DNA from 3 places in the Paenibacillus sp. FJAT-27812 genome. Region 2 is predicted to be linked to each of the others. Evidence: riboswitches for the same ligand, from Rfam matches in the RefSeq annotation. Region 2 holds a riboswitch; each other region holds the start of a gene.
What was found. Region 2 has a riboswitch for thiamine pyrophosphate ahead of thiC (phosphomethylpyrimidine synthase ThiC). Riboswitches for the same ligand answer to the same signal wherever they lie in the genome.
Positions count from the first base shown of each region.

Region 1 (4,178 bases), 2.0 Mb from region 2:
TATTGTAGATAACGGATCGACGGATGGTACGGTGGATTGGGCAACAAACGAAAGCGACATCATCGTCATCGACAACGGCAGCAATGCAGGGTTTCCGAAGGGCTGCAATCAAGGGCTCGCAGCAGCCTCCGGCGAGCTGCTTATGCTGCTAAATAACGATACGATCGTCACGCCAGGCTGGCTTGACGGCTTAAAGCGCTGCTTGCTCAGCGATGAGCGAATTGGTGCGGTAGGCCCGGTAACGAACTCAGCGTCATACTGGACGACGATTCCGGTCACGTACAAAACGATAGAGGAGATGGAGCTGTTCGCTTCCGCGCTGCATGCGATTCCCGACAAAACGAGGTGGGAGGAGCGCGTGAAGCTGGTTGGCTACTGCCTGCTTATGAAGCGGGAGGCTTGGGAGCGGGTCGGGCCGTTTGACGAGTGTTTCGGCATCGGCAACTTTGAGGATGATGACTACTGCTTGCGGCTGCGGATGGCAGGTTACCGGCTGCTGCTATGCGGAGATACGTTCATCCATCATTTCGGCAGCGTCTCCTTCAGCTCCGAGCCGGAGCTCTTCCGGCAAACTTTTAATAATAATGCGAATGTTTTTAGAGTAAAGTGGGGCTTTGATCCAGGCGAGGCGACGTATATACGAATGGATTTTAGTACCGTCATACAGCGGGAGTCCCATGAATACAGGCGCGAGGACAGCTCCATCCTGGAAATCGGGTGCGGCTGCGGGGCAACGATCCTTCATTTGCTAAAGCAGTTTCCAGCTGCCAAATGGTACGGCGTCGAGCGTAATGAGCTTGCGGCGAGAGTTGCCGAGGCGTCAGGAATTACGGTGTTCCGCTCGAACGAGCCGGAGGACTGGACATTGCCCGCCGAAGGGCTGGACGGGATTCTGATCGGAGATGCGCATGCCTATGGAACGCCGCAGTCCATGAAGCGGCTGGTCAGCCTGTTAAGGCCGGGAGGCTGGATCATCGGCTGCTTCGCGAATCGTTATTATTTTGAAAATATTAGGCAATATCTAGACCCAACAAATGTGAAGGCGCAGCGCCAAGCCGCCATTCAGTATACGAAGCAGCAGGTCAATCAGCTGTTCACGCAGTCAGGCTTTGCTTATGTGAAGGTGACGCTCGCGGAGCATAAACCGCAGGAGCACCTTGACTATATCAGGCTGCTGGAGCAAGTAACGAACGAAATGATTTCAGATGAGCTTACTGCCGCATATCTGCTCGTATACGGCCGTGTTGCATCTTCCGTTCAGGAGCAGGAGCCAGAGGCGGTTGTAACACCGGCCGAGCCAGGGCGCGTCCATGACAGGGAGGGTAAATCGCTGGAAGACGTTAACGTGCAGAAGATTGAACCGGCAGCAGCCCTCAAGGCAATGAAGCGGGAAATGCCTTCACCAGAGCGGCAGGAGCTATTAAAAGAGCAAAACGACGTACAGTTTACCGGCGAGCGGCTGGTTGTGAATCAGGCGGTTAAGCAAAGCTACAACAGCGTTTATCATGAGCATATGAGACGTTATGAATTTGCCGGTACGCGGGTAAATGGACTGCGCGTTCTGGATGCCGCATGCGGAGCAGGTTACGGAAGCGCGATGCTGAAGCAGGCGGGTGCTGCCGAGGTGATAGGCATTGACGTTGACCGTGTGTCGCTTGAGCTTGCGGAGCGGGACTATGGCAGCGGCGGCGTGTCGTTTGTGAAGGGCGATGTGCTGCGGCTGCCCTTTGAGGATGAAGCCTTCGATGCGGTTGTCTCCTTCGAGACGATCGAGCATGTCGCTTCGGGAGCGGACTTTATTAAGGAGACGGCTAGGGTGCTAAAGGCTGGCGGATTGTTTATCGTATCGACGCCGAACCGCACCGTGACGAACACGCATATTTATTTTGAGGAGCGGCCTTTTAACGAGCATCATCGCTTTGAGTACCGCACGGCAGAGCTGATCGGCGAGCTTGTCCAGCACTACGCGGTCGAGGCTGTGTATGGGCAAAATGCGTTCGATGATTCCCTGTTTCCGGCAATGCGCTGGCTGCGGCAGACGAACGGCATCGCGCCGGGCCGGGGCAAGGAGCATAAGCGAGCTTGGACGCCGGATGAGCTGATTCCGCTTCATTTGCTTAAGAGTGCCGAGCCTATGTATGTGGTGGCGCTATGCCGGAAGACGAAGGGTTTGCAGGCTTGATGATAATCATTTTCAAAAAAAGAGTAGCATTATGATTGGGTTTTGCTATACAATTGAAAGTATTGACGAACCGAATATGTTCCGGGGAGCTGGTTAGGCCGGCTGAGAGGGAATTATCTGTACAATTCCGACCCGTTAAACCTGATCTGGATAATGCCAGCGTAGGGACAGAAGCTCTGTTTATTCAGCAAGCCTGATCTTAGCGATCAAGCCTTTGCTGCTTCAAACAGCTGCACAGCCAATCACATGGCGTCCTCCGGATTAGGGGGACGCTTTTTTTAATTGTTGCCAACCGGACACTGATGCGGACTCGTCATTTTACACAAATAGAAGCAGTGAGAGGGGAACAAACACATCATGAATCAGAAGAAAACGGGTCGCCAATCATGGAGAATAGTAGCGGCTATGCTCGTATTCGTCATGGCGCTGGCAGGCTGCGGCACAAACAACAACGCGCCGGAAGCGAGCAAGCCGCCGCAAGAGCAAGAGGGAGCAGCGGACAAGCCGCTGGAGAAGGTGCAGGTTGTACTGGACTGGACGCCTAACACGAATCATACCGGACTTTATGTAGCAAGAGATAAAGGTTTTTTCAAGGAGCAGGGGCTTGACGTTGAAATTATTCAGCCTGGCCAAAGCGGCGCCGATCAAATGGTAGCCTCGGGCAATGTGCAGTTCGGCGTAAGCTATCAAGAATCGATTACCATGGCTCGGATCGCAGGCGTTCCGCTCGTGTCGATTGCAGCGGTCATTCAGCATAACACTTCAGGCTTCGCTTCTCCGGTTGCGAAAGGCATTGACTCGCCGGAGAAATTCGAAGGCAAAACCTATGGCGGCTGGGGCGCTCCTGTCGAGGAGGCGGTCATTCAATCGCTAATGCAGGAGAAGGGCGCGGATGTCAGCAAAGTAAACCTGATCAGCATCGGCGACAGCGATTTCTTCACGGCGGTTAAGCGCGATATTGATTTTGCATGGATTTATTATGCTTGGACAGGTGTGGAAGCAGAGCTTCGCGGCGAAAAAATCAACATGGTTTATTTGACCGATTACAGCGACAAACTGGATTATTATACGCCGGTGCTGACGACAAGCGAGAAGATGATTAAAGAGAAGCCGGAGCTTGTTAAGGCATTCACGGCTGCGGCGGCAAAAGGTTACCAATACGCGATCGGCAATCCGGAGGATGCGGCAGAGATTTTGATTAAAGCGGAGCCGGATTTGAACGCGGATCTCGTGCGCGCAAGCCAAAAATGGCTAAGCCCGAAATATCAGGACGACGCGCCGCGTTGGGGCGAGCAAAAGCTTAGCGTATGGGAAAATTACGCGAGCTGGATGTTCGAGCACAAGCTGCTGGAGAAAGAGCTTGAAGCGGACAAAGCCTTTACGAACGAATTTTTGCCGGAATAAAGGAACATAGGGAGGCGGCAGCATCTGCCGCCTTGCGCCAACATCGATGAGAAAGAAGGAATTCTAATGGCAAACGCATTAGTAAGCATTCAAATCCTGCCGACTACGCCGGGTGGCGAGAGTGTTATCCCTTACGTGGACCGGGCAATCGAGATCATCAAAGCAGCGGGTGTACCGTACCGCGTAGCGCCGCTTGAAACGACGATGGAGGGCGAGCTCAGCCATCTGCTTGGCGTAGTGCAGTCGATGAGCGAAGCGATGACGGAGATGGGCTGTCCATCTGTCATTTCACAAATCAAAATTTACTACAATCCGGCTAATGGCGCCTCGATGGGCAGGCTGCTCGAGAAATATCCAGATGGGCAATAAGAGAACGCTTTGGTCCCAAACCTGGCCGCCATCAGCAGTGCTTATCGCGCTAATTGCTTGCTGGCAGGCAGCAACCGCGCTTGGGTTGTTCCAAGAGTGGCTGATTCCGTCTCCTATCTCAATCGTTCAAGAAGCAATCGATATTTGGCCAAGGCTAATGATGCATACAGAAGCGACGGTGCAGCTTACGCTAATCGGCTTCGTGGGGGGATCGGCGGTGGGC
Region 1 covers NZ_LIGH01000001.1:5,194,619-5,198,796, forward strand. Annotated here, with positions in the region: gene ADU23_RS21760 (methyltransferase domain-containing protein) at 1-2,182, shown strand, start outside; TPP riboswitch at 2,255-2,367, shown strand; gene ADU23_RS21765 (ABC transporter substrate-binding protein) at 2,540-3,586, shown strand; gene ADU23_RS21770 (thiamine-binding protein) at 3,653-3,955, shown strand; gene ADU23_RS21775 (ABC transporter permease) at 3,945-4,178, shown strand, end outside.
Region 1: it holds a riboswitch for thiamine pyrophosphate, as region 2 does, so the genes downstream of both, ADU23_RS21765 (ABC transporter substrate-binding protein) here and thiC (phosphomethylpyrimidine synthase ThiC) in region 2, are expected to answer to the same signal.

Region 2 (4,178 bases):
ATGTATGTGGGCATCGGGCTTATCGTGCTGTTCCTCGTTATTACCGTGTTCCGCCGCATTGTGGAGCCAAAAATCCTCGGCGACTCCGTCGGTATCGGGTCATTGTCAGCGCTCGTCAGTTTATACGTAGGCTTCAAGCTCGTTGGCGTAATCGGCGTTTTCATCGGACCGTTAGTCGTGATTATCTATATGGCGGCGCGCAGAGCCGGATTATTCCAGATGAAGTTCAAGCTATAGGCAGAAGGGCCGTGTCAAAACCATTTCCGGGAGCGTATGATACTGCAAAATAAGCAGATCATGTAGGAGGCATCCGATGAGATGGCACCAATCAAAGTAGCGATTGTTACCCCTGGCTCGTTCCCCATTCCGTCCTCAGGAAGCAGCTCGGTTGAGCGGGTGGTTGAGAAGTTTGCACCGCTGCTGATGCCTTACGCAGAGCCGCGCATTTATGGGAAACTAAGCAGAAGCCTGCCGCGCCTGGGACAGTTTAAAGGTGTTGTTTGCGAGAGGTTTTCAGCCGCCAGCAAGCAGCGATATATTCATGAAGTTGGCCGTGCGGTAAAACGGTTTTCTCCCCATGTCATTGATGTGGAGAACCGTCCCCAATTCGTGCTGACGATGAAGCAAATGAATCCAGGCAAACGCGTCTGGCTTTATTTGCATTCCTCTACTTTTATTTCTCCGAATCATATATCACCTGCGAAGCTGCATCAATGCTTGCAGGCCGCAGATAAAATCATCGTGAACAGCGAGTTTATTAGGCGAGTCGTCGTATCCAAAGTGCCAGAGGTTGCATCTAAGCTGCGGGTTATTTATCCAGGCGTGGATACGGTACGTTTCCCGTCGCAATACTCTGCCGCAGGCGCTGCAAAGAGGGAAGCGCTGCGGAAAAAAAGAGGGCTGACCGACAAAAAAGTGGTGCTGTTCATGGGAAGACTCATTCCGCTGAAAGGCGTACACCATCTGCTGAATATTGTGCCGCAGCTAGCGAAAAGCCATCCAGAGCTTGTTGTGGTCATCGTCGGAAGCCCGTTTTATGGCTCCCATCGCAAGACGGCGTATGCGCGCAAGCTCGAGAGTCTGGGACGCAAATGCCCGGGCCATGTTCGGTTTGTGCCCTACGTGCCGCATAATGAAGTACCGGGCTGGATGCTCGTAGCCGATGTAGCGGTCGTTCCGTCCGGGCAGCGCGAAGCCTTTGGTCTTGTCAATGTAGAGGCGATGTCATGCGGCGTTCCTGTCGTTGCAACGCGAGCGGGCGGAATGAAGGAAATTATTCGCAACGGCGAGACGGGGTATCTAGTTAATCAAGCCCGGGTCGAATCGGAGCTGCGCGAGAAGCTGCAGCTGCTGCTGCGGGATAAACAGCTGCGCCAAAGGCTGGGCAAGCGCAGCAGAGAGCGCGTCGAGCAGACATTTACATGGCGCCATACGGCGGATCGCTGGGTGAAGCTGCTGAAGGAAAGCGGCATGTAGCTGGTCCTATTTTGCAAGGAGATAGCAAATAGAGGGTTGACACCCTTCTTCTCTTAACGTTATAGTCAAACAAGGAAATCCACTAGGGGCGCCGTCATGGCTGAGATAAAGCGAATTGCTTTGGTCCCTTTGAACCTGATCTGGGTTATGCCAGCGTAGGAAAGTGGGATTGTGCGTTTATGCAACTGCGCGTGATAGCTCTGCCGTTGTCAGCTGGAATGACTGCTGAAACGGAGAACTTTCAAAGCTTCGTCATGATGGGGGAAACTCTCTTTTGATGTTGCGCGTATGACGGCACACTTCGACCGCTCCCTCGCTGGAGCGGTTTTTTTGATGTTGAACGGACTGCGCCGAATCTCGCCAAGCGAGGGTGCGAACCGTTCAACCACGCTCCAGCGATTGCCGTACACGTAGCGACTATACGTGCGCGGAAATAGCGGTGCTTCAAACTTTCTTATATGCTTGCGCATGCCTCCAGGCGGAATTCTACATATTCCATTAGGAGGTTTTTTGTTATGGCGATTATGACCACGCCCCTGCCGGGCAGCCGTAAAGTATATGTTACAGGCTCGAAAGAGAGCATTCGTGTGCCGATGAGGGAAATCGCCCTTGAGGCGAGCACGGGAAGAAATGGCGAAGAGCAGCCGAACGAGCCGATACGGGTCTATGACGCGAGCGGTCCTTATACCGATGAAAGCTATGAAACGGATGTGCGGCGCGGCTTGCCTTCCTTTCGCAGCGAATGGATCAACGGGCGCGGCGATGTGGAGCATTACGAGGGGAGAGATATAAAACCCGAGGATAACGGTTTTATGACGGAAGATAAGGCAAACCAGCGAGGCGCTGAGCGGTTTCCTGGCTTAGTTAGACAACCGCTGCGGGCAAAAGCGGGACATAATGTTACGCAGCTTCATTACGCCCGGAAGGGCATCATTACCTCAGAGATGGAATACATCGCGATTCGCGAGGGGATGGACGCTGAGTTTGTTCGCAGCGAGATTGCGGCTGGGCGCGCGATCATCCCGACAAACATCAATCATCCGGAGAGCGAGCCGATGATTATCGGTCGTCATTTTCACGTTAAAATCAATGCGAATATCGGCAATTCCGCTGTTGCGTCCTCCATCGAGGAGGAAGTCGAGAAGATGACTTGGGCGACTCGGTGGGGAGCCGACACGATCATGGATCTGTCCACGGGCAAAAACATTCATACGACACGGGAGTGGATCGTCCGTAATTCGCCGGTTCCGGTCGGAACGGTACCGATCTATCAAGCGCTGGAGAAGGTAAACGGCAAAGCGGAGGATTTAAGCTGGGAAGTGTTCCGCGATACGCTGATCGAGCAAGCGGAGCAGGGTGTCGATTATTTTACGATACATGCGGGTGTGCTATTGCGTTACATACCGCTCACGGCGAAGCGGGTTACCGGTATAGTCTCGCGGGGCGGCTCGATTATGGCGGCATGGTGCCTGGCACATCATAAGGAGAACTTCCTGTATACGCATTTTGAAGAGATTTGCGAGATTATGAAGGCTTATGATGTGTCGTTCTCGCTTGGAGACGGACTGCGGCCAGGCTCGATTGCCGATGCGAACGATGCGGCGCAATTTGCCGAGCTGGATACGCTTGGCGAGCTTACGAAAATCGCATGGAAGCACGACGTGCAGGTTATGATCGAAGGCCCGGGCCATGTGCCTATGCATTTGATCAAAGAAAATATGGACCGGCAATTAGAGGTTTGCGATGAAGCTCCTTTCTATACGCTGGGGCCGCTTACGACCGATATTGCGCCGGGTTATGACCATATCACCTCGGCAATTGGAGCTGCAATGATCGGCTGGTTCGGTACCGCTATGTTATGCTACGTAACCCCGAAGGAGCATCTAGGTCTTCCGAATAAGGAGGACGTGAAGGAAGGCGTCATTACGTATAAAATCGCTGCCCACGCGGCCGATTTGGCGAAGGGGCATCCGAGGGCGAAGCTGCGTGACGACGCGTTGTCCAAAGCGCGTTTCGAGTTCCGCTGGCGCGACCAGTTCCATCTCTCGCTTGATCCCGAGCGCGCGATGGCGTACCACGATGAGACGCTCCCGGCAGATGCGGCAAAATCAGCGCATTTCTGTTCGATGTGCGGCCCTAAGTTTTGCAGCATGCGCATTACGCAAGACATCAGGGAGTATGCAGCGCAGAACGGGATGGAAACGACGGATGCGATTGAAGCGGGAATGAAGGAGAAGTCGGAAGCGTTCAAAGCGGCAGGGAGCATGATTTATGGCTGATGCGGCTGATCCGGTTTTTTCGGACCGTTATTCCAGGCAAACGAGATTTGCGGCAATCGGCGAGGAAGGTCAGCGCAAGCTGGCCGAATCGTCGGTGCTCATTGTCGGCATCGGCGCGCTTGGCGCATCGCTTGCGCAGCATATGGTTCGCGCGGGCGTAGGCGAAGTCAGGCTGGTCGACCGGGATTTCGTCGAGCCAAGCAATTTGCAGCGCCAAATGCTGTTTGACGAAGCGGATGCGCTTGCCGTCCTGCCCAAGGCGGTTGCCGCAGCCAATAAGCTGCGCCGTATTAACAGCAGCGTGAACATTGAAGCGACAGTTGCTGACGTGAATGTTTCTAATATCGAAGCGCTAGCGAGCGGCGTACATCTGGTGCTTGATGGCACGGACAATGCAGCGACTCGGCTTCTGCTCAGCGATAT
Region 2 covers NZ_LIGH01000001.1:7,233,416-7,237,593, reverse strand. Annotated here, with positions in the region: gene ytvI (sporulation integral membrane protein YtvI) at 1-237, shown strand, start outside; gene ADU23_RS31110 (glycosyltransferase family 4 protein) at 319-1,476, shown strand; TPP riboswitch at 1,551-1,655, shown strand; gene ADU23_RS33075 (hypothetical protein) at 1,686-1,946, opposite strand; gene thiC (phosphomethylpyrimidine synthase ThiC) at 1,992-3,755, shown strand; gene ADU23_RS31100 (ThiF family adenylyltransferase) at 3,748-4,178, shown strand, end outside.

Region 3 (4,178 bases), 450 kb from region 2:
TATCAATTCGCTGTCTTACAAATTGGAGAAAGCATCCTCAGCCTTTATGTCTGGCGGCAGCAGATCATTGTTAAGCAGCCATTCTCTTACATGGGACCAGGAAGCCGGGTCCTGATAGCCGAAGGCTTGCTCTCCCGCATCCATAAGCGGCAGCAGGATGTCCAAGCTTTTTGTCTCGATCTCCTTGTCGAGCGGCGACGTTTGATCCTCGTGCTCGAACAGGATCGACAGCGCTTGCTCGGCATTGGCGGAAACGTATTGCTGGCCTTCTGCCATGGCTGTAATGAATTTATGAAAAAGCGCCTTTTTCTTGCTTAGACCATCGTCGCTGGCAACAAGCACCAGCTCGTAATAGTCGGGCACGCCATAATCGGCTGGGTTAATCGCGGTCATGGGATAACCTTCCTTGGCAAGCAGCAATTGCTCATGATTAATGAAACCGCCGATGATGGCATCTACTTTGCTCGTCGAGATCGCCGGAATAAAGCTGAAGCCTACGTCGATCATTTGTACAGCTTGCGGATCTCCGCCGTCCTCCTTAATCATCGTGCGCATCATCGCCTCGTAGAGGGGGATAGAGGAGTAGCCGACTTTTTTGCCGACCAGATCCTTAGGCGACTTTACGCTTCCGCCTTCAGGCACCATCAGATGATTGAGCGGATGCCTGACGATTGCCGCAATGGACTTGACAGGAATTTTCTCGCCGCGAGCCATCAGAACTTGTGGCTGGTAGCTGAGTGCCAAATCGATTTTGCCTGCGGCTACCAGCTTTAAAGCATCGTTTGTGTCGGCGGGCATCTGAATATCAACCTCTAGTCCTTGCTTCTTGAAATATCCGTTCTTCTGAGCGGCGTATAAGAAGGAATGAACGGCGTTTGGATACCAGTCGAGCATAATCGATATTTTCTCTATCTTCTGATCATCGGCTGAAGCATCGGCCTTGGAGGCTTCGTTATTGTCCGTGGCAGCCCCGCCGCATCCGCTTATTACAAGCAGCATGGCAGCAAGCGTGATCAAACCGCTCCAGTTTTTTTTAGCTTTTGTCATCATTTCTTCGTTCCTCTTCTCTTTAAAATCATTTTCTCAAGCAGCATCGCGCTGGCAAATAAGAGAATGCCAATGAGCGATAGCAGAAATACGGATGCAAACATGGCATCGGTGTTCAAATTGCCGGACATTCGCCGGCTGTAATAGCCAAGCCCTTCGCTGCCGCCTAGCCATTCGCCTATCGTAGCGCCTACGACGGAGTAGACGACGGACAGCTTAAGACCGGAGAAGAAGGAGGGCAGGGCAGCCGGAATTTGTATTTTGCGGAAAATGTCCCATCGGGTCGCTCCCATCGTCAGCAGCAGCTCCCGATACTCCGCATCCCCTTTGCTCAGGCCGTCGTAGGTGCTGACGACGATAGGGAAGAAGGCAGTCAAAAAAACGACGGCGACCTTGCCCCAAATCGTATAGCCGAACCATAAAATGAAGATCGGCGACAGAGCAATTAACGGGATCGTCTGGCTAATGACAATGAAGGGATACAGCGCCTTCTCGAGCGTGCGGAACGCATTCATGGCAGCTGCAAGAGCAACCCCGCCTATGACGGACAAGAGGAAGCCAAGCGCGACCTCGCGCAGCGTGGCAGCAAGATGCTTGCCAAGCAGGAGGCTGCTGTCCTCGACCAATGCCCCGCCGATTGCAGTTGGCGCTGGAAGAATGAAGGCGGGAACGAAGCCAAGGTGCACGATCCATTGCCAAACGATAAGAAGGAGCATTAGCAGCAGAATAAAAAGTCCGTAATTTTGCAGCCATGTGTTAAAACGTAGTTTGCGCATGCAGTCGTCGCTCCAAATCTTGCCGCAGCTTCACAAAAGCAGCTTCATAATTCAGCTCATAGTGTCTGGGGCGCGGCAGCTGAACGGCGATTTCCTGCACGCCCAGCGGGCTGCTTTCGGACATCAAATAAATGCGGTCGCTAAGCAATATAGCCTCCTCCAGATCATGCGTAATAAAAAGGACGGTTTTGCGCAGGTCGCCCCATAGCTCAAGCAGCCATTTGTGCATGCCGCGCTTAGTCATCGCATCCAGCGCGCCGAATGGCTCATCAAGGAGCAGAAGCTCTTGCCCGGTCACGAGCGTCCGCAAAAAAGCGGCGCGCTGCCGCATGCCTCCCGATAGCTCATCCGGATAAGCCTGCTCATATCCAGCAAGCCCGAAGCGGCTGAGCAGCTCCCGTATTTGCGCGGAGCCAGCTGCGCGGTCTCCTCGCGCAAGCTCAAGCGGCAGCAAGCAATTATCGAGCACGGTCCGCCATGGGATGAGCAGATCTTTTTGCGGCATGTAGGCGACCTTGCCTAACCGGTGCGGGGCAAGCTCGCCGCGCAGCCTAATTTCTCCTTCGGCAGGCTGAAGCAGCCCGGCCATAAGCTTGAAGAGCGTGCTCTTGCCTGAGCCGCTTGCCCCGATGATCGATACGAATTCGCCGGCGTGAGCCTCCAATGATAGATTGGAGAATACAGGCTTGCTGTTAGATGGATAGGAGTAGGTCAAATGGTGAAGCGATAATAGCGCGGTAATACGCATCCCCCCGTAAACAAATAAAGACCCACCCATTTCCGGAGGGAAATGAGCGGGTCTAACGAACAAACAAGGCTTGCGCGCATGAATGAATGCTGTTTCTGCTCCACTTCCCTCCGCTGGAATGATCCAGATCAGGTTCAAAGGGTCCGGAGCATGCGCTCCATCTCAGCCGTTAGACTCCCCTAGTGAAATAAAATAGGTCCATATTCAATTTGTATTTTTTCTACTATAGCATACACTGGAGAGATGTAAACCATAATTATCCGAAAAGGCGTTGAATAAATGAAAAATTTACTCGTTACGGGCTATCGCGCGCATGAGCTTAATATTTTTAACCAGAAGCATGAAGGCATCGTTTATATTAAAAAAGCATTGACAGGCAAGCTGTTTCCGCTCATCGAGGATGGGCTTGAATGGGTCATCACACCCGGACAATACGGCGTTGACCTCTGGGCATGCGAGGTCGTCATCGCGCTTAAGGAAATTTATCCGCATCTGAGACTCTCGATTATTGCGGCGTATGCAAATCCGGAAGAAAAGTGGAAGGACGATAAAAAGGAATTTTACCAGCAGGTGCTGAAAGGGGTCGATTATTACGCTTCCGTCAGCAATCAGCCGTATAACGGGATATGGCAGTTTAATGCGCGGGACGAGCTGCTCTTCCGCAAGACGGACGGCATTCTGCTCGTTTACGACGAGGATGCGGGCGAGGGCAGCCCAAAGTTTATTAAGGAAAAGGCGCTCAAGAAGCAGCAGGCGGAAGGCTATGAATATATCAGCATCAGCTCGGAAGATATTCAAAGCATCGCGGATGATGACAATTTGTATTCCGAACATTAATGGTTGAAACGGTAGGAGATACATGCGTTCCCAGTGATTTGACAAATCACGGGAACTGCATTATCATCTGATTAGATAGTTATCTAATTAGACGAATGTTAAATATACTATAAAGAGAGGATTTAAAACGATGCAGCTGGATAAAGTTGTCGCGTACCATAAGGCGCTGGCAGATGCGACGAGAATCAAACTATTGATAATGCTCGCTGAGGGCGAGCTGAATGGCCAGGAGCTGGCTGAGAAGCTAGGCGTAACGCCTGCTACGGTCACGCATCATGCGACTAAGCTTCGCGAAGCGAGCTTAATTAATGAGCGAAGAGAAAAAAATACGATTTATTTTTCGTTGAACCATTATTTTATTAAGAGCAACGCGAGTGCCGCGGAGCAGCTCATTTACCGAAACGCGGGAACAGAGAGGGGATTGGAGAGCATGGAGGAGAGCAGCAAGCGATTGCAGGACTCGGTTATCCGAAATTTTTTTACGGCAGAAGGAAAGCTAAAGCATATTCCGGCTCAGCATAAGAAGAAGCTTATCGCGCTGCAGCATATCGTGTCGCAGCTGACAAGGGGACAGAAGTATACGGAGAAGGAGATAAATGTTTTTATTAAAGGCTTCCATGATGATTTTGCTACGATTCGACGGGAATTTATTATGCATCAATACATGTTTAGAGAAAACGACATTTATGAACTGAATCCGCAGGAAATGTGGGCGAAATGGGAGACGTTAACTTAGAGGCGGCGGAAAAAATGATTATACCTATTTTGGG
Region 3 covers NZ_LIGH01000001.1:6,786,314-6,790,491, reverse strand. Annotated here, with positions in the region: gene ADU23_RS29315 (ABC transporter substrate-binding protein) at 16-1,050, opposite strand; gene ADU23_RS29310 (ABC transporter permease) at 1,047-1,823, opposite strand; gene ADU23_RS29305 (ABC transporter ATP-binding protein) at 1,804-2,571, opposite strand; TPP riboswitch at 2,660-2,762, opposite strand; gene ADU23_RS29300 (DUF1273 domain-containing protein) at 2,851-3,408, shown strand; gene ADU23_RS29295 (DUF2087 domain-containing protein) at 3,539-4,144, shown strand.
Region 3: it holds a riboswitch for thiamine pyrophosphate, as region 2 does, so the genes downstream of both, ADU23_RS29305 (ABC transporter ATP-binding protein) here and thiC (phosphomethylpyrimidine synthase ThiC) in region 2, are expected to answer to the same signal.